One region of the Streptomyces sp. NPDC101225 genome, then DNA from elsewhere that is predicted to be linked to it. Evidence: predicted binding sites of a transcription regulator. Region 1 holds the regulator's gene; the other holds the start of a gene.
The links. Region 1 encodes HspR, which represses chaperone genes until heat shock. Its sites were predicted from a motif close to TTGAGNNNNNNNNNCTCAA; they were not measured.
Positions count from the first base shown of each region.

Region 2: a site for HspR is predicted at 2,716-2,734, ahead of lon (endopeptidase La). Genes of this name have one in related genera too.

Region 1 covers NZ_JBIWOE010000021.1:3,855-12,899, forward strand. The annotation lists gene ACIRPX_RS26625 (MraY family glycosyltransferase) at 1-634, shown strand, start outside; gene dnaK (molecular chaperone DnaK) at 730-2,577, shown strand; gene grpE (nucleotide exchange factor GrpE) at 2,574-3,239, shown strand; gene dnaJ (molecular chaperone DnaJ) at 3,273-4,451, shown strand; gene ACIRPX_RS26645 (heat shock protein transcriptional repressor HspR) at 4,457-4,906, shown strand; gene ACIRPX_RS26650 (sugar ABC transporter substrate-binding protein) at 5,125-6,243, shown strand; gene ACIRPX_RS26655 (LuxR C-terminal-related transcriptional regulator) at 6,566-7,615, shown strand; gene ACIRPX_RS26660 (LuxR C-terminal-related transcriptional regulator) at 7,578-8,564, opposite strand; gene ACIRPX_RS26665 (helix-turn-helix transcriptional regulator) at 8,585-9,045, opposite strand, start outside.
Region 2 covers NZ_JBIWOE010000006.1:331,604-340,648, reverse strand. The annotation lists gene ACIRPX_RS12130 (lysozyme) at 1-190, shown strand, start outside; gene lon (endopeptidase La) at 273-2,693, opposite strand; gene ACIRPX_RS12120 (sulfatase) at 2,885-4,384, shown strand; gene ACIRPX_RS12115 (rhomboid-like protein) at 4,428-5,219, opposite strand; gene ACIRPX_RS12110 (spermidine synthase) at 5,624-6,301, shown strand; gene ACIRPX_RS12105 (response regulator transcription factor) at 6,435-7,172, shown strand; gene ACIRPX_RS12100 (ATP-binding protein) at 7,169-8,275, shown strand; gene ACIRPX_RS12095 (multifunctional oxoglutarate decarboxylase/oxoglutarate dehydrogenase thiamine pyrophosphate-binding subunit/dihydrolipoyllysine-residue succinyltransferase subunit) at 8,567-9,045, shown strand, end outside.

The sequences.
Region 1 (9,045 bases):
CGCCGCGCTGACCGGCTTCCTCATGCACAACTGGCCCCCCGCGCGCGTGGGGCTCGGTGCGTGCGGGTCGCTGTTCACCGGGTTCGTGCTCGCCGCGGCGGCCGTGTGCACCAGGGCCGGCTACGGGCTCGCGGACAGCGCGGGCGTGCTCTTCCCGATCACCGCGGTGGCGACCGTGGACGTGGTCCTGGTGATCCTGTCGCGGCGGCTGGCCGGACGGCCGTTGCTGCGGGGCGGGCCCGACCATCTCGCCCACCGGCTGCGGCGGTTGGGGCTCACCCCGCAGGGGGCGACCGTCCTGCCGGGCATCGGGGCGTTCGCCGGCGTGCTCGACGGGGTGCTCACCCACATCGGCTGGACCGCCCGGTCCGGGGTGTTCTGGGTGGCGGCCGGCGCGCTCGTCGTCGTCCTGCTGCTGCTTCGGGTGCCGGTGTACGTGCGTCGGCCCGTGCCCACGCAGGCCGGCCGGTCGTTGTCCACGCAGGCCGGCCGGTCGTTGTCCACGCAGGCCGGCCGCTCGTTGTCCACGCAGGCCGGCGGGCCGGTCTCGCGTCAGGTCCGGTCGCCGTCCACTCAGGCCGGCAGATCTGCATCCTCCCAGGTCAGCAGTCACTTGCGTGTAAGGAACGGATAAGAGTTGAGTCCCCCGGACTCAGGTCTGTTGACCCATCGCCGGGTGTCGTGCACACTTGAGTCCGTTCCACTCAAGTCAGCTGGAGGAAGATCACCATGGCACGTGCGGTCGGCATCGACCTGGGCACGACTAACTCCGTCGTCAGCGTTCTGGAGGGCGGCGAGCCCACCGTCATCACCAACGCCGAGGGTGCCAGGACCACGCCGTCCGTCGTCGCCTTCGCGAAGAACGGTGAGGTGCTCGTCGGCGAGGTCGCCAAGCGCCAGGCGGTCACGAACGTGGACCGGACCATCCGCTCCGTGAAGCGCCACATGGGCACGGACTGGAAGATCGAGCTCGACGGGAAGCCCTTCAACCCGCAGCAGATCTCCGCCTTCATCCTGCAGAAGCTGAAGCGCGACGCCGAGTCCTACCTGGGCGAGAAGGTCACGGACGCGGTCATCACCGTGCCGGCCTACTTCAACGACTCCGAGCGCCAGGCGACGAAGGAGGCCGGCGAGATCGCCGGCCTGAACGTCCTGCGCATCGTCAACGAGCCCACCGCGGCCGCGCTCGCCTACGGCCTCGACAAGGACGACCAGACGATCCTCGTCTTCGACCTCGGTGGCGGCACCTTCGACGTGTCCCTCCTGGAGATCGGTGACGGCGTCGTCGAGGTGAAGGCCACCAACGGCGACAACCACCTCGGTGGTGACGACTGGGACCAGCGCATCGTCGACTACCTGGTCAAGCAGTTCCAGTCCGGTCACGGCGTGGACCTCAGCAAGGACAAGATGGCCCTGCAGCGTCTGCGCGAGGCCGCCGAGAAGGCCAAGATCGAGCTGTCCTCGTCCACCGAGACCTCGATCAACCTGCCCTACATCACGGCGTCCGCCGAGGGCCCGCTGCACCTGGACGAGAAGCTCACCCGGGCCCAGTTCCAGCAGCTGACCGCGGACCTGCTGGAGCGCTGCAAGACGCCGTTCCACAACGTCATCAAGGACGCGGGCATCTCCATCAACGAGATCGACCACGTCGTCCTCGTCGGCGGTTCCACCCGTATGCCCGCCGTCGCCGAGCTCGTCCGCGAGCTGACCGGCGGCAAGGACGCCAACAAGGGCGTCAACCCGGACGAGGTCGTCGCCATCGGCGCCGCCCTGCAGGCCGGTGTGCTCAAGGGTGAGGTCAAGGACGTCCTGCTCCTCGACGTGACCCCGCTGTCCCTCGGCATCGAGACCAAGGGCGGCATCATGACCAAGCTCATCGAGCGGAACACGACGATCCCGACCAAGCGGTCCGAGATCTTCACCACCGCCGAGGACAACCAGCCCTCCGTGCAGATCCAGGTCTACCAGGGCGAGCGCGAGATCGCGGCGTACAACAAGAAGCTCGGGATGTTCGAGCTGACCGGTCTGCCGCCGGCCCCGCGCGGTGTCCCCCAGATCGAGGTCGCCTTCGACATCGACGCCAACGGCATCATGCACGTGACCGCGAAGGACCTGGGCACGGGCAAGGAGCAGAAGATGACCGTCACCGGCGGCTCCTCGCTGCCGAAGGACGAGGTCGACCGGATGCGCCAGGAGGCCGAGAAGTACGCGGAGGAGGACCACGCCCGCCGCGAGGCCGCCGAGAGCCGCAACCAGGGCGAGCAGCTCGTCTACCAGACGGAGAAGTTCCTCAAGGACAACGAGGACAAGGTCCCGGGCGAGATCAAGACCGAGGTCGAGGCGTCCGTCGAGGAGCTGAAGTCCGCGCTCAAGGGCGAGGACACCGCCGAGATCCGCACCGCCACCGAGAAGGTCGCGGCCGTCTCGCAGAAGCTGGGCCAGGCCATGTACGCCGACGCCCAGGCCGCCCAGGCCGCCGGTGGCGGCGAGTCCGCCGGCGCCGAGGCCCCGAAGGCCGACGACGACGTCGTGGACGCCGAGATCGTGGACGACGAGCGCAAGGACGGTGCCGCGTGACGGAGGAGACCCCGGGCTTCGAAGAGAAGCCCGACGTCCCCTCCGGCGCCACACCTGACGACGCCGAGCCGAAGGCCGCCTCCCCCTCCACGGGGGAGGGGGCGGCCCCGGCCGGGGACGCAGCAGTACAGATCGCCGGTCTGACGGCCCAGCTGGACCAGGTACGTACGGCGCTCGGTGAGCGCACGGCGGACCTCCAGCGGCTCCAGGCCGAGTTCCAGAACTACCGCCGCCGTGTGGAGCGGGACCGGATCACGGTCAAGGAGATCGCCATCGCGAATCTTCTGACCGAGCTCCTGCCCGTGCTCGACGACATCGGCCGCGCGCGGGAACACGGCGAACTCGTCGGCGGATTCAAGTCCGTGGCGGAGTCGCTGGAGACCGTGGCGGCGAAGATGGGTCTGCAGCAGTTCGGCAAGGAGGGCGAGCCCTTCGACCCGACGATCCACGAGGCCCTGATGCACAGCTACGCACCGGACGTCACCGAGACGACGTGCGTGGCGATTCTGCAGCCCGGGTATCGCATCGGCGAGCGCACCATCCGCCCCGCGCGGGTGGCCGTGGCCGAGCCCCAGCCGGGGGCGCAGACCGTCAAGCCGGAGTCCCAGGACTCCGCCGAGGCGGCCGACGACAAGGAGAGCGGTGGCCCGGACGAGGGCTGAGCTTGAACCGATGAGAAAGGAGGGGCGTCGAGGATGAGCACCAAGGACTTCATCGAGAAGGACTACTACAAGGTCCTCGGCGTCCCCAAGGACGCCACCGAGGCCGAGATCAAGAAGGCGTACCGGAAGCTCGCCCGCGAGTTCCACCCGGACGCCAACAAGGGCAACGCCAAGGCCGAGGAGCGCTTCAAGGAGATCTCCGAGGCGAACGACGTTCTCGGCGATCCCAAGAAGCGCAAGGAGTACGACGAGGCGCGCGCCCTGTTCGGCAACGGCGGCTTCCGCCCGGGGCCGGGCGGCAGCAGCGGCTCGTTCAACTTCGACCTGGGCGACCTCTTCGGAGGCGGCACTCAGGGCGGGAGCGGCTCCGGAGGCTTCGGCGGCGGGATCGGTGACGTCTTCGGGGGCCTGTTCAACCGCGGCAGCTCCGGCACCACCCGGGTGCAGCCGCGGCGCGGCCAGGACATCGACACCGAGGTCAGCCTCAGCTTCACCGAGGCGATCGAGGGGGCGACGGTCCCGCTGCGCATGTCGTCGCAGGCGCCCTGCAAGGCCTGTTCCGGCACCGGCGACGCCAACGGCAACCCCCGGGTCTGCCCGACGTGCGTCGGCACCGGACAGGTGGCGCGGGGCTCCGGCGGCGGCTTCTCCCTCACCGACCCCTGCCCGGACTGCAAGGGCCGCGGTCTGATCGCGGAGAACCCCTGCGAGGTCTGCAAGGGCTCGGGCCGCGCCAAGTCGTCCCGGACCATGCAGGTCCGCATCCCGGCCGGGGTGCAGGACGGCCAGCGCATCCGGCTGCGCGGCAAGGGCGCACCGGGTGAACGGGGCGGACCGGCGGGCGACTTGTACGTCACGGTCCATGTGTCCGCGCACCCCGTGTTCGGCCGCAAGGGCGACAACCTGACCGTGACCGTCCCGGTGACGTTCGCCGAGGCGGGCCTCGGCGGCGAGGTCAGAGTGCCCACCCTGGGCGGCCCGCCCGTCACCCTGAAGCTGCCGCCGGGTACGCCCAACGGCCGCACCATGCGCGCCCGGGGCAAGGGCGCGGTCCGCAAGGACGGCACCCGCGGCGACCTCCTGGTCACCGTCGAGGTGAGTGTCCCGAAGGACGTGACGGGGAAGGCTCGTGACGCGCTCGAGGCGTATCGCGAGGCAACCGCGGGTGAGGACCCGCGGGCGGAGCTGTTCCAGGCCGCGAAGGGAGCTTGACACAGATGGACGGCCGTCGACGCAATCCGTACGAACTGACCGAGGAAACCCCGGTCTACGTCATCTCGGTGGCGGCCCAGCTCTCCGGCCTGCACCCGCAGACCCTGCGCCAGTACGACCGCCTCGGCCTGGTCTCGCCCGACCGCACACCGGGCCGCGGCCGTCGTTACTCGGCCCGCGACATCGAACTGCTGCGCACCGTCCAGCAGTTGTCGCAGGACGAGGGCATCAACCTGGCCGGCATCAAGCGGATCATCGAACTGGAGAACCAGGTCGCCGCGCTCCAGCAGCGTGTCGCCGAACTCCAGACGGCGGTCGAGGGCGCGGCGGCGGCCATGCAGCAGCGCGAGGCGGCGGTGCACGCGTCGTACCGCCGCGACCTGGTGCCGTACCAGGAGGTGCAGCAGACCAGCGCGCTGGTGGTCTGGCGGCCGAAGCGGCAGCAGTCCGACTGAGGCGTTCGGGCGGCGTTCCGTCACGTCGCGGCAGGGGCCCGGAGACATTCCGGGCCCCTGCCGCGTGTGCGGGCACCGGTCGCCTTGCGTCACAAGGCCGAGCGAACTCTAACGTTGACGTCTCATTACCTGGTTATTCCTTGACGATCGTGTGAAGAAAGCGTTGGCTTCCTTCACCTGGGACGCCATATGCACCCTTGTTCGGAAGGTCAACAGAAGTGAACACCCGCATCCGTCGTACCGCCCTCTGCGTGGCAGTAGCCGCGACAAGCCTGTCACTTGCCTCCTGCGGCGTGCTGAACGTCTCGGGCGACAGCAGTTCGGCGAGTCCCACCAAGGGCAACGACGTCACGATCGGGCTGCTGCTGCCGGAGACGGCCAACACCAGGTACGAGAACTTCGACTACCCCATCATCAAGAGGCAGGTCGCCGCCCTGACGAAGGACCAGGGCCGGGTCGCCTACGCCAACGCGGACCAGAAGGCGGACAAGCAGGCGGACCAGATGCAGAAGATGATCGACGACAAGGTCGACATCATCCTGCTGGACGCCGTGGACTCGCACGCCATCGCCGGCGAGGTGCAGAAGGCCAAGGACGCCGGTATCCCGGTCATCGCCTACGACCGGCTGGCCGAGGGCCCGATCGACGCGTACATCTCCTTCGACAACGAGCTCGTCGGCGAGGTGCAGGGCCGCTCGCTGCTGGAAGCGCTGGGCAGCGACGTCAGCACCTCCGACAAGATCGTGATGATGAACGGCTCGCCCACCGACCCGAACGCCAAGCAGTTCAAGGCGGGCGCGATGTCCGAGCTCAAGGGCAAGGTGACGATCGCCCAGTCCTTCGACACCAAGGACTGGGACCCGAAGAACGCCGAGTCCAACATGTCCGACGCGATCAAGGCGATCGGCAAGGACAACATCGCGGGCGTCTACTCCGCCAACGACGGCATGGCCGGAGGCATCGTCAAGGCCCTGGAGGACGCGGGCGTCTCCCACCTGCCGCCGATCACCGGGCAGGACGCGGAACTGACCGCCGTGCAGCGGATCGTCGCGGGCGAGCAGTACATGAGCATCTACAAGTCCTACCCGGACGAAGCCCAGGCGGCCGCGCAGATGGCCGTCGACAAGGTGCAGGGCAAGGACATCGAGTTCGACGCGCTGACCCAGGACACGGTCGACAGCCCGACGAACAAGGACATTCCCGCGCAGCTCGTCACCGTCACCGCCCTGACGAAGAAGAACATCAAGTCGACGGTGGTCGCCGACGGCATCCACAAGATCTCGGAGATCTGCACCTCGAAGTACGCCTCGGAGTGCGCGGCCATCGGGCTGAAGTAGGACGCCGGCACGAGACGTTCCGCCTTTGCGGACGCGACCGTTGCGGGGGCCGCCGTGAAGGATCACGGCGGCCCCCGGGCGCATCCCCGGCCCCTACGTGATCCGGCCGCCGTCCGGCCGCCGACCGTGCGCGGCCGCCGTCCGGACACCGCTCCGCCTCCCGGACCGTCAGCTTGTTGCAATGCGGCAGGAGGAGGACCGTACAAAGCGGGAGTTACGGGCGTTTAACGACCGTGACCCCGGGCCCAGCCGTGTTGCGGAGCCGGTCCCGTCCGCGCATAGTTGCGCTGCGAAGGCGGCGAAACCGGGGGTGGGATGGGCGATGGCCGGGCACGGGACGGAGGAGCATCCACACGGTGCCGACCGACTGTGCGAGGCCGGGGAGCGCGTGTACTCCCGGGCCGTACGGCGGGGCCGCGTGCCGCGCCGGGAGGCCGGGCCGGTGCCGTGCCTGCTGGACCTCGCCCTGCTGCACCCGGACCCCGACGACATGGACTGGCTGGTCCCCACGTCGCCGCAGGAGGTCATGACACGGCTGCTGCGCGGCGTCTACGACGATGTCAGCGCCAGTCAGCGGCGGGTGGGCGAGGCGGTCGCCGCGGTCGAGCGGTACGCCGGCCTGGGCCCCGAGACGGAGACGGCGCCGGGCTCCGGCTCCGCGGAGGGCGCCGCGATCCGGGTCCTGGACGGGCTGTCGCGCATCCAGGCCGCGATGGACGCGGCGACCGAGGCGTGCACGACGGAGGTCATCACCGTCCAGCCCGGCGGCATCCGGCCCGAGGACGAGCTGACGGAGGGCCTGCACCGCGCGCTCACCCTGCGCGGGCGGGGCGTGCAGATGCGCGACCTGTACACGCATGTGGCCCGGCACGGCCAGGGCCTGCTCAACTACCTGGAGCTGATGGGCGGTTCGGTCGAGGCGCGCACCCTGGACGAGGTGATCGACCGGCTGATCCTGTTCGACCGCACGGTGGCGTTCATCCCGGCCAACGCGGACCGCACGCTCGCGCTGGAGCTGCGCCACCCGGCCCTGGTCGGCTACCTGGTCACGGTCTTCGAGCGGATGTGGCGGCTCGCGATCCCGCTGACCGCGCCGCTGCCCGACACCGGCATCGAGGGCATCTCCCACCGCGAGCAGTCCATCGCGGCGCTGCTGGCCGAGGGGCACCAGGACGCGGTCATCGCGGAGCGGCTCGGCATAAGCGTCCGCACGTGCCGCGCCCACATCGCCCGGCTCTCCGAGACCCTCGGCGCGGCCAGCCGCACCCAGCTCGGCGTCCGTATCGCCCAGGTGGGCCTCGACGGCCACCGTCATCCCACCGGCACCGGTCCGATCACGCTTCCCGGTCAAGAATCCCCGACCGCCCGATGAGATAGCCCAGCTGCGCCCGGCTCTCACTGCCCAGCGTGGCCGCGAGCTTGGCGATGTGCACGCGGGCGGTCCGCACGTTCATCCCGAGCCGCTCCGCGATGGCGGTGTCGGTGTGGCCCTCGACGAGGAGGGCGGCGATGGCGTGCTGCCGGGAGCTGAAGCCCGCCTGGGCGGGCGGCTGGGCGGCGCGCGGGTACATGGGCGTGGCCAGGCGCCACAGGCGGTCGAAGGCGGTGGCGAGGAAGCCGGCGATGACCGGGTGCCGGATCTCCAGGGCGAGCGTGCGGTCCGTGTTGGCGGGGATGAAGGCGACCGCGCGGTCCACGACGAGCAGGCGGTCGGTGATCTCGTCCAGCGTGCGGGCCTCCGCGTCCCCGCTCAGCTGCTCGTAGCGGGCGAGGACCGAGGGCGCGTGCCGGAGCGTGTGCTGGTACAGCGTGCGGATACGGCCGCCGCGGGTGAGGAACTCCTGGTCGCGGGCGAGGGCGTCGGCGCGCGCCGTCAGCGGTGTGCGGGTGTGGCTGATGTGCGGCTGGATGGCGAGCAGTTCGTCGTGGCCGGCGGCCATGGCCTCGGTGATGGCCCGCCCGATGCGGTCGGACCCGCTCAGCACGGCGACGGCCGCCGGGGCGCCGGTCGCGGTGAGCGCGCCGCCGATCCGCATGAGGGGGTCGAACAGGTCGGCCAGCCGGGCCTCGCGGCGCCGCTCCCGCGCGATGCGCTCCTCGCACGTGCTCAGCAGGCGGTGCAGGGCGACGGCGGGCGCGACGGGCTCCAGACGGGCCTCCTCCTCGACCGAGGGGTGCAGCAGCCCGAAGTCGAGCAGACAGGGCGTCCCGTCGGCCTCGCGGACCGGCACGTGGCCCGCGCGCAGCGCGCGTTCGTACAGCGCGGCTCCCGCGGGGCACAGCTCGTCCGGCCCGTGGTCCGGATGCGCCGCCGAGTCCATCGTGTCCCTCCCCCGCGGACTCAGGCGTCCTGCTCCAGGATCCCGGACTGCGCTATGAGAAAGCCGAGTTGGGCCCGGCTGCCGCTGCCCAGGGCCAGCGCGAGCTTGGCGATGTGGGCGCGGCAGGTGCGCACGTTCATGCCCAGCCGCCGGGCGATCGCCTCGTCGACATGGCCCTCGACCAGGAGCTTGGCGATGGAGTGCTGGATCTCGGTGATCCCGTCGGGGGCGGTCTCGTAGGGGGCGCCGGCGCTCAGCGGGACCGCGCGGGTCCACATGAACTCGAAGACCTTGATCAGGTAGCGGACGAGTCCCGGATGCCGGAGTTCGAGCGCGATCTCGCCGTCGTCGCGGGTCGGGATGAAGGCCACGGTCTCGTCGCAGATGATGAGCCGCTCGACCAGCTCGTCGATGGTGCGGTACTCCACCTTGCCGTCGGTGAACTGGGCGACGTAGGCGAGGGTTTCGGGGCTGTAGCGGG
Region 2 (9,045 bases), on a different contig from region 1:
CGGCAACTACGGCGGCTTCGCCTCCGCCAACCCGCTGTGGATCGCCCGGTACGCGTCGACCGTGGGGACGCTGCCGGCCGGCTGGGGCTACTACACGATGTGGCAGTACACCTCGTCCGGTCCGACCGTGGGCGACCACGACAAGTTCAACGGCGCCCTCGACCGGGTCGTCGCCCTGGCCAACGGCTGACGCGCGGCCGGACGGCCGGCACGAGAAGAAGGCCCAAGCCTCCCTCACGGGACTTGGGCCTTCCCTCATCCGATGGCGTCCGTCACGCCGCCACCGGAACCTCCGGCGCCGCCTCGCTCGTGGCGGGCGCGAGCGCCAGCTCCAGGACCTGGCGGACGTCGGTCACGGCGTGGACGTCGAGCTTGTCCAGCACCTCGGCCGGCACGTCGTCCAGGTCGGCCTCGTTGCGCTTGGGGACGATCACGGTCGTCACCCCGGCGCGGTGCGCGGCGAGCAGCTTCTGCTTCACGCCGCCGATCGGCAGCACCCGGCCGGTCAGCGAGACCTCACCGGTCATCGCCACGTCCGTACGGACCAGCCGGCCCGACAGCAGCGACGCCAGCGCCGTCGTCATCGTGATGCCGGCGCTCGGGCCGTCCTTCGGGACCGCGCCCGCCGGGAAGTGGATGTGCACGCCGCGGTCCTTCAGGTCCGCGACCGGCAGCTCCAGCTCGGCGCCGTGGCTGCGCAGGAAGCTCAGCGCGATCTGCGCCGACTCCTTCATGACGTCGCCCAGCTGACCGGTGAGGGTCAGGCCCGCCGCGCCCGTCTCCGGGTCGGCGAGGGATGCCTCCACGAAGAGGACGTCGCCGCCGGCGCCGGTCACCGCGAGGCCCGTCGCCACGCCCGGCACCGCCGTCCGGCGCTCCGCCGGGTCCTGCGCGGACTCCGGGACGTGGTGCGGCCGTCCGATCAGGGAGCGCAGGTCGGCGTCCGTGATCGTGAACGGCAGTTCCCGGCCCCCCAGTTCGTGCTGCGCCGCGACCTTGCGCAGCAGCCGGGCGATCGAGCGCTCCAGGGTGCGCACGCCCGCCTCGCGCGTGTACTCGCCGGCGAGCTTGCGCAGCGCGCTCTCCTCCAGGGTCACCTCGTCCTTGTCCAGGCCCGCCCGCTCCAGCTGGCGCGGCAGCAGGTGGTCGCGGGCGATGACGACCTTCTCGTCCTCGGTGTATCCGTCCAGGCGCACGAGTTCCATACGGTCGAGGAGGGCCTCGGGGATTGCCTCCAGGACGTTCGCGGTGGCGAGGAACACGACGTCCGACAGATCGAGCTCGACCTCCAGGTAGTGGTCGCGGAAGGTGTGGTTCTGCGCCGGGTCCAGGACCTCCAGCAGGGCGGCCGCCGGGTCGCCCCGGAAGTCGGAGCCCACCTTGTCGATCTCGTCGAGCAGGACGACCGGGTTCATCGAACCGGCCTCCTTGATCGCGCGCACGATCCGGCCGGGCAGCGCGCCGACGTACGTACGGCGGTGGCCGCGGATCTCGGCCTCGTCGCGGACGCCGCCGAGGGCGACACGGACGAACTTGCGGCCCATGGCGTGCGCGACGGACTCGCCGAGCGAGGTCTTGCCGACGCCGGGCGGGCCGACGAGGGCCAGCACGGCGCCGCCGCGCCGGCCGCCGATGACGCCGAGACCGCGGTCGGTACGGCGCTTGCGCACCGCCAGGTACTCGGTGATCCGCTCCTTGACGTCCTCCAGGCCCGCGTGCTCGGCGTCCAGGACGGCCTTGGCGCCCTGGATGTCGTAGGCGTCCTCGGTCCGGTCGTTCCACGGCAGTTCGAGGACGGTGTCCAGCCAGGTGCGGATCCAGGAGCCCTCGGGCGACTGGTCGCTGGACCGCTCCAGCTTGTCGACCTCCTTGAGGGCGGCCTCCCGGACCGTTTCCGGCAGGTCGGCGGCCTCGACCCGGGCGCGGTAGTCGTCGGACTCCTCGGCGGAGTCCTTGCCCTCGCCGTTCAGGTCGCGCAGTTCCTTGCGGACGGCTTCGAGCTGACGGCGCAGCAGGAACTCCCGCTGCTGCTTGTCGACGCCCTCCTGGACGTCCTTGGCGATGGTCTCGGCCACGTCCTGCTCGGCCAGGTGGTCGCGCAGCTGCTGGGTGGCGAGCTTGAGACGGGCGACCGGGTCGGCCGTCTCCAGCAGTTCGATCTTCTGCTCGGTGGTCAGGAAGGGCGAGTAGCCGGAGTTGTCGGCCAGCTGGGACACGTCGTCGATGGCCTGCACCCGGTCCACGACCTGCCAGGCGCCGCGCTTGCGCAGCCAGGCGGTGGCGAGGGCCTTGTACTCCTTGACCAGTTCGGTGACGTGACCGGGCAGCGGCTCGGGCACGCTCTCGTCGATCCTCGTCCCCTCGACCCACAGCGCCGCACCCGGCCCGGTGGTGCCGGCACCGATCTGCACCCGGCCGCGGCCGCGGATCAGGGCGCCCGGGTCACCGTCGGCCAGCCGGCCCACCTGCTCGACCGTGCCGAGCACTCCGGTGCTCGGGTACGTCCCGTCGACACGTGGAACGAGCAGGACCCTCGGCTTTCCCGGCTCCGACCGGGCGGCGGCCTGGGCGGCCTCCACCGCGGCGCGTACGTCGGCGTCGTTCAGGTCCAGCGGCACCACCATGCCAGGGAGTACCACCTCGTCGTCGAGCGGCAGCACGGGCAGGGTGAGCGATGCGGACGTCGAAGCCATGATCTCCCCTTCGGCAGTCAAGTTGAGTTATGCCGACTCAATGCTTGGCGCGGCGCGGTTGTTCCCGGGATTCCGCGCCGTTCGCTGTCAGCGATCACGGACCCGCGGGAGACTTGCGTGCCGCCGTTCACAGGCAGGCACGGCACACGGCAAGCTCGTACGACGGACCGACGGGGGACTTGGGGAAGCCGATGGGCGAGGAGCAGCGACGGGGGCCCGCACGGCGTGCGGTGATCGCCGGGAGCGCGGTGGTGGCGGCGGGGGCCGCCGTGCCGCTGGTGGCGCGGGGGACGGGACTCGACGACGCGGCGGCCCCGCCGACCGCCGCCGCACGCAACGCCGTCGCGGCCGGGCCGGCCGCCCCGCCGACACCGCACCGGCGGCCCCGCTCCGACGACCGGCCCAACATCCTCCTGGTGCTGACGGACGACCAGCCCAAGGAGACGGACTGGGCGACTCCCAGGACGCTCGACTGGCTGGGCGGACAGGGCGTCACCTTCGGGCGGGCGTACGCCAACACCCCGCTGTGCGCCCCCTCGCGCGCCTCGATCATGTCGGGCCGGTACGCCCACCACCACGGCGTCCTCGACACCCGGCACCCCTACCACCTCGACCAGCACACCACCGTGCAGCGGCGGCTGCGGGCGGCCGGCTACCGCACGGGTCTGTTCGGCAAGTACCTCAACTACTGGCACACCGGCGACAACCCGCCGCACTTCGACGAGTGGCTGCTCCAGGAGCCGGTGGCGTACTACGACGGCCACTACAACGACGGCGGGACCGTCCGGAACATTCCCGGCTACAACACCACCGTGATCAGGGACCGCGCCCTGGCCTTCATCGAGAAGTCCCGCGTGGACCGGCGGCCGTGGTTCGCGTACGTGGCCACGCGCAGCGCGCACGAGCTGAACGTCCCGGAGCGGCGGTACGCCCGCACGCGCGTGCCCGGCTGGGACGGGCGGCCCTCCGTGTTCGAGCGCGACAAGGCCGACAAGCCGCCGTTCCTGCGCGCGGCGCACCACTCCTTCGCCCAGGGCCGCGCCCTGCGCGCACGTCAGCTGCGCACCCTGCTGTCCGTGGACGACGCGATGCACGACTTCCGCGCGAAGCTGCGCTCGCTCGGCCAGTTGGAGAACACCCTGGTGCTGTTCACCAGCGACCACGGCCTGTGCTGGGGCGACCACGGCTGGCTGCGCAAGTCGGTGCCGTACCGTCCGAGCCTGGAGGTGCCCTTCCGCCTGTCCTGGCCGGCGGGCGGCCTCGGCTCGGGCGGCGACGACCGGCTCACCGGCCTCGTCGACATCGCGCCCACCTTCCTGGCCGCGGCGGGCCTCGCCCCGGACACCCCGCACGACGGCCACTCGCTGCTCGACCGGGGCAACGACCGCGACCGGCTGCTCGCCGAGTGGTGGTGGAACCGGCAGGACCGGCAGCCGATCCACACCTGGGCGTCGTCCATCGGCAGGACGGACCAGTACACCGAGTACTACCGGACACGCCTGGACCGCGACGGCCGCCCCACCGGAGACGGGAAGGTGCTGTTCCGGGAGTACTACGACCTCGCCCGGGACCCCTGGCAGCTCGGCAATCTGCTGCACGGTGCGGACGAGGAGCGGGAGCGCACGCTCGGCGTCCCGGCGCTGGCCCGGAGTCTGGCCGCGGCACGCGGGGCGGCTTCCCAGGCGTACTGATCACGATGTGACGGGGTGATGACGGCTCACCCGGGCCGGGTGCTCAGCCTCCGGGGCGGGGCTTCGGCAGGCGGGCGGCCCGAGTCTCCCGGTACCAGCGCCTGACCAGCGGCCAGGTCGCGACGCCCGTCGCCAGCGCGATCAGATGGCCCCAGCCGGTCATCGGGTCGGTGAACCCGATCAGGCTCCGCACCAGCATGCCGCCGAACAGGACCAGCAGCGGCAGGCGCAGCCACGGCCCGAGCAGTCCCGCGAGGGCGCCCACGGCGGCGGCGACGCCGAAGCTGATGCCGTAGTCGAGGCGGTGCAGGGAGCTGTCGGGGAGATGGCCCACCAGGACCGCGAGGCCGACGGTGCCCTCGGTCACGAGGGTGGCGAGAACGTGCCCGGCGAGGAAGACGACCGCCGCGCGCGCCCCGCCCGTCCGCCGCTCCAGGGCGGTCAGGACGAGCAGGAAGCAGACGACGTACGGCGAGACGAGCCCGCCCGCGACCCACAGGGCGCTCGCCAGCAGGACCAGCGCGGGCGACTCCAGCAGATGCGCCACATCGGTGCTGGACGCCTGGTGCAGGGAGTGCACCAGCGAGGGGTCGGCGTACGCGCCGAACAGCGAGGTCAGGGCCAGGACGGCCGCGTAGCCGAAGGTGAACGGCGTGCCGGCGGGCGTCGGCAGCAGGCGCCGGGCGCGGCACAGGGCCCGGGTGAGCGGGGCGGGCGCGAGGGTGCCGGGCCGGTCCGGGCCGCCGCGCTGACGCGGCACCCCGTCCAGGAGCGCGGACACCTCGGGAAGGGGCGCGGCCGAGGGGTCGGGTCCGGCCGTCGCGGTGGGTTCCACGGTGAGGCGCTCCTTCCGTCGCGCACCACCCTTCGCAACCGCGGGAGCCGGTGTCTGTGACCGACACCACGCGGGAGCCGATTCTCAGCAACCTCTCAGGCTTCCGGTGCGCCCCGCCTCCCGCGCGTCCGCGGGCGGCTCGGGGCCGGAGCGGGATCGCCCGCCCGGCGTGGGCCGCGCATACCACCGTGGACCGCGGCGCATCCGCACCCGTGTCCCACGAACGGGTCATGCGCGGCCCCGGCGGCCCCCACGCGCCCTTCACCAGCCCCGCGGGCCTCCCGCCGCTGCCGTCGCGGGCACGGGCGGCGCCCGCGTGAGGTGCGCGCCGCACCCGTCCCGGCCCCCGGGCGCCTCCCGGAAATTCCCCGGGCCGCACCCGCCGGTTCGGGCAGGATGGGGCCATGACCGCCACCTACGACACCCCTGTGGTCCTGGACCGTCGCGAGGGACCGTACGGCGAGGTCGTGCTGCGCCGGCACGGCGCGTTGCTGCAGATCATCGCCAACGGCTGCTTCCTGATGGACACCTCCGACGGCCGCTCGGAGCGGCTGCTCGTCGACGCCGCGCGCGACGCCCTGGGCCCCCGCCCCGGGCCGCACGTGCTGATCGGCGGGCTCGGGGTGGGATTCTCGCTCGCACACGCGGCGGCCGACCCGTACTGGGGAGCGATCACCGTCGTCGAGCGTGAGCGCGCCATCGTCGACTGGCATCGCGAGGGGCCCCTCACCGCACTGTCGGCGCAGGCCCTCGCCGACCGGCGCACGGAGATCGTCGAGGCGGATCTGATCGCGTACCTGACTGAGACATCCGCCACGTACGACGCCCTCTGCCTGGACATCGACAACGGCCCCGGCTGGACGGTCACCGAGGGCAACGAGGGCCTCTACTCGCCGAGTGGACTCACAAGCTGCGCAAGGGTGTTGAAGCCGGGCGGCATCGTGGCCGTCTGGTCGGCCCAGCCCTCCCCGGATTTCGAAGAAACCTTGTGGAATGCCGGGTTCCAGCAGGTGCGTACCGAAGAGATCCCGGTTGCCCGGGGCGTTCCGGACGTCGTCCACATCGCCGTCCGACCTGGATAGCCGCGAGACGGTGACTCCCCGTACTCTGCTTCTCTGACGCGGATCATTCAAGCGTCAATCGCAAGCATGCGCAGGCAAAGCCAGTCAGAAGGAATGACCCCACGCATTCCGGAAAGCAACTCAGGGGCGGGCGATGGAGCAGACCCACACATCCCACAACGGCACGACGGCCACGCCGGGCGCACAGCGCCGGGTGCTGGTGGTCGAGGACGACCCGACCATCGTCGAAGCCATCGCGACCCGCCTGCGCGCGGAGGGCTTCCTCGTGCAGACCGCGGGCGACGGCCCGGCCGCCGTCGACACCGCGGAGGCCTGGCAGCCCGACCTGCTGATCCTCGACATCATGCTGCCCGGCTTCGACGGCCTGGAGGTCTGCCGCCGCGTGCAGGCCGCCCGTCCGGTACCGGTGCTGATGCTCACCGCGCGCGACGACGAGACCGACATGCTGGTCGGCCTCGGGGTCGGCGCCGACGACTACATGACCAAGCCGTTCTCCATGCGGGAGCTCGCCGCGCGCGTGCACGTGCTGCTGCGCCGGGTGGAGCGGGCCGCGCTGGCGGCGACGACCCCCCGCAGCGGCATCCTGCGGCTCGGCGAGCTGGAGATCGATCACGCGCAGCGCCGGGTGCGGGTGCACGCGGAGGACGTGCACCTGACGCCCACCGAGTTCGACCTGCTGGTGTGCCTGGCGAACACCCCGCGCGCGGTGCTCTCCCGTGAGCAGCTGCTGGCCGAGGTGTGGGACTGGGCCGACGCCTCGGGCACCCGTACCGTCGACAGCCACATCAAGGCGCTGCGCCGGAAGATCGGCGCCGAACGGATCCGCACCGTGCACGGTGTCGGATACGCGCTGGAGACCCCGACGCCATGAGCGGCGGTCCGGCCGCACGGAGAGGCCCCGGGGAGCCCTGGGGCGGTCTGCGCCCGTTCTCCATCAAGACGAAGCTGGGCGCACTGGTCGTCATCGCCGTCCTCATCACCACCGGGCTGATGATGATCGCGATGCGCACGGCGACGGAGCTGCGTTTCATCACCGTCTTCTCGATGATCGCCACCCTGCTCATCACGCAGTTCGTGGCCCACTCGCTCACCGCGCCGCTGGACGACATGAATGCCGTCGCGCACGCCATCTCGCACGGCGACTACACCCGCCGGGTGCGCGAGAACCGCCGCGACGAACTGGGCGACCTGGCGCAGACGATCAACCGCATGGCCGACGACCTGGAGGCTCAGGAGCGGCAGCGCAAGGAGCTGGTGGCGAACGTCTCGCACGAGCTGCGCACCCCCATCGCGGGCCTCAGGGCGGTCCTGGAGAACATCGTGGACGGCGTCTCGCCCGCCGACCCCGAGACGATGCGCACCGCGCTGAGGCAGACCGAGCGGCTCGGCCGGCTGGTGGAGACGCTGCTGGACCTCTCCCGGCTGGACAACGGCGTCGTACCGCTGCGCCGCCGCCGCTTCGAGGTGTGGCCGTACCTGTCCGGCGTGCTGAAGGAGGCCAACATGGCCGTCCCCGCGCGCGCGGGCATCGCCTCCGGCTCCGGCACCCACACGCGCACGGACGTCCATCTGCACCTCGACGTCTCCCCGCCGGAGCTGACCGCGCACGCGGACCCCGAGCGGATCCACCAGGTAGTGGCAAATCTCATCGACAACGCCGTCAAGCACAGCCCGCCGCACGGCCGGGTGATCGTGCGGGCGCGGCGCGGCGCTCAGCCCGAGTCGCTGGAGCTGGAGGTGCTCGACGAGGGCCCCGGCATTCCCCGCTCGGAGTGGCACCGCGTCTTCGAGCGCTTCAACCGCGGCAGCGCGGGCGCGACCAACGGGCAGGGCGGCGACGGCGGTACGGGACTCGGACTGGCGATCGCCCGCTGGGCCGTCGACCTGCACGGTGGCGGGATCGGCGTGGCCGAATCGGAACGGGGTTGCCGGATCCGCGTCACTCTTCCGGGAGAGACATCCGTCCAAAGTTGACGTAGGGTCCGCATCGCAGCCCCAAGATCCACCGGCGTCCGCGCTGACGGACACGTGTGATCAGGCAGACGCCCGCAGGCCGGGCGCGGCGGGCCTGCTCAGGCGTTTTCCGCTCCCCGCGATTCGAAGCGGAACCTCGCTTGTTTCCCGCCATTTCCAGGCCCGAAACACGGTTTCCGGTGTGACTTACACGACGATGAACCTGCCCGGCCTGACCTCAGGGGTCCGGGGGGCGTAGCCTTTATTCCCGCTGTCCATCACCTTGTGAAGCGGAAGAGGGCGGTTGCCGCCGTGTCGCCACAGTCCCCCAGTAACTCGAGCATCTCGACCGACGCCGACCAAGCGGGCAAGAACCCCGCGGCCGCGTTCGGTCCCAACGAGTGGCTCGTCGACGAGATCTATCAGCAGTACCTCCAGGACCCGAATTCGGTAGACCGAGCCTGGTGGGACTTCTTCGCCGACTACAAGCCCGGGGCACCCGCCTCGGCTCCGGCGGGTACTGCGGCCGCGGGGGCCGCAGAGACCACCTCCCCGGCGCCCGCGCCTGCCGCTCAGGCCCCGGCCGCCCCCGCGGCCCCGGCTCCCGCCCCGGCCCCCACGGCACCCAGGCCCGCGGCCGCCGCACCGGCGCCCGCGCAGCCGGCCGCCCCGGCGAAGGCCCCGGCCCCCGCCGCCCGGCCCGCGGCCAAGGCCGAGCCCGCGACGGCGCCCGCCGACGGTCCGGAGCTGGTGACCCTGCGCGGCCCCTCCGCCGCCGTGGCGAAGAACAT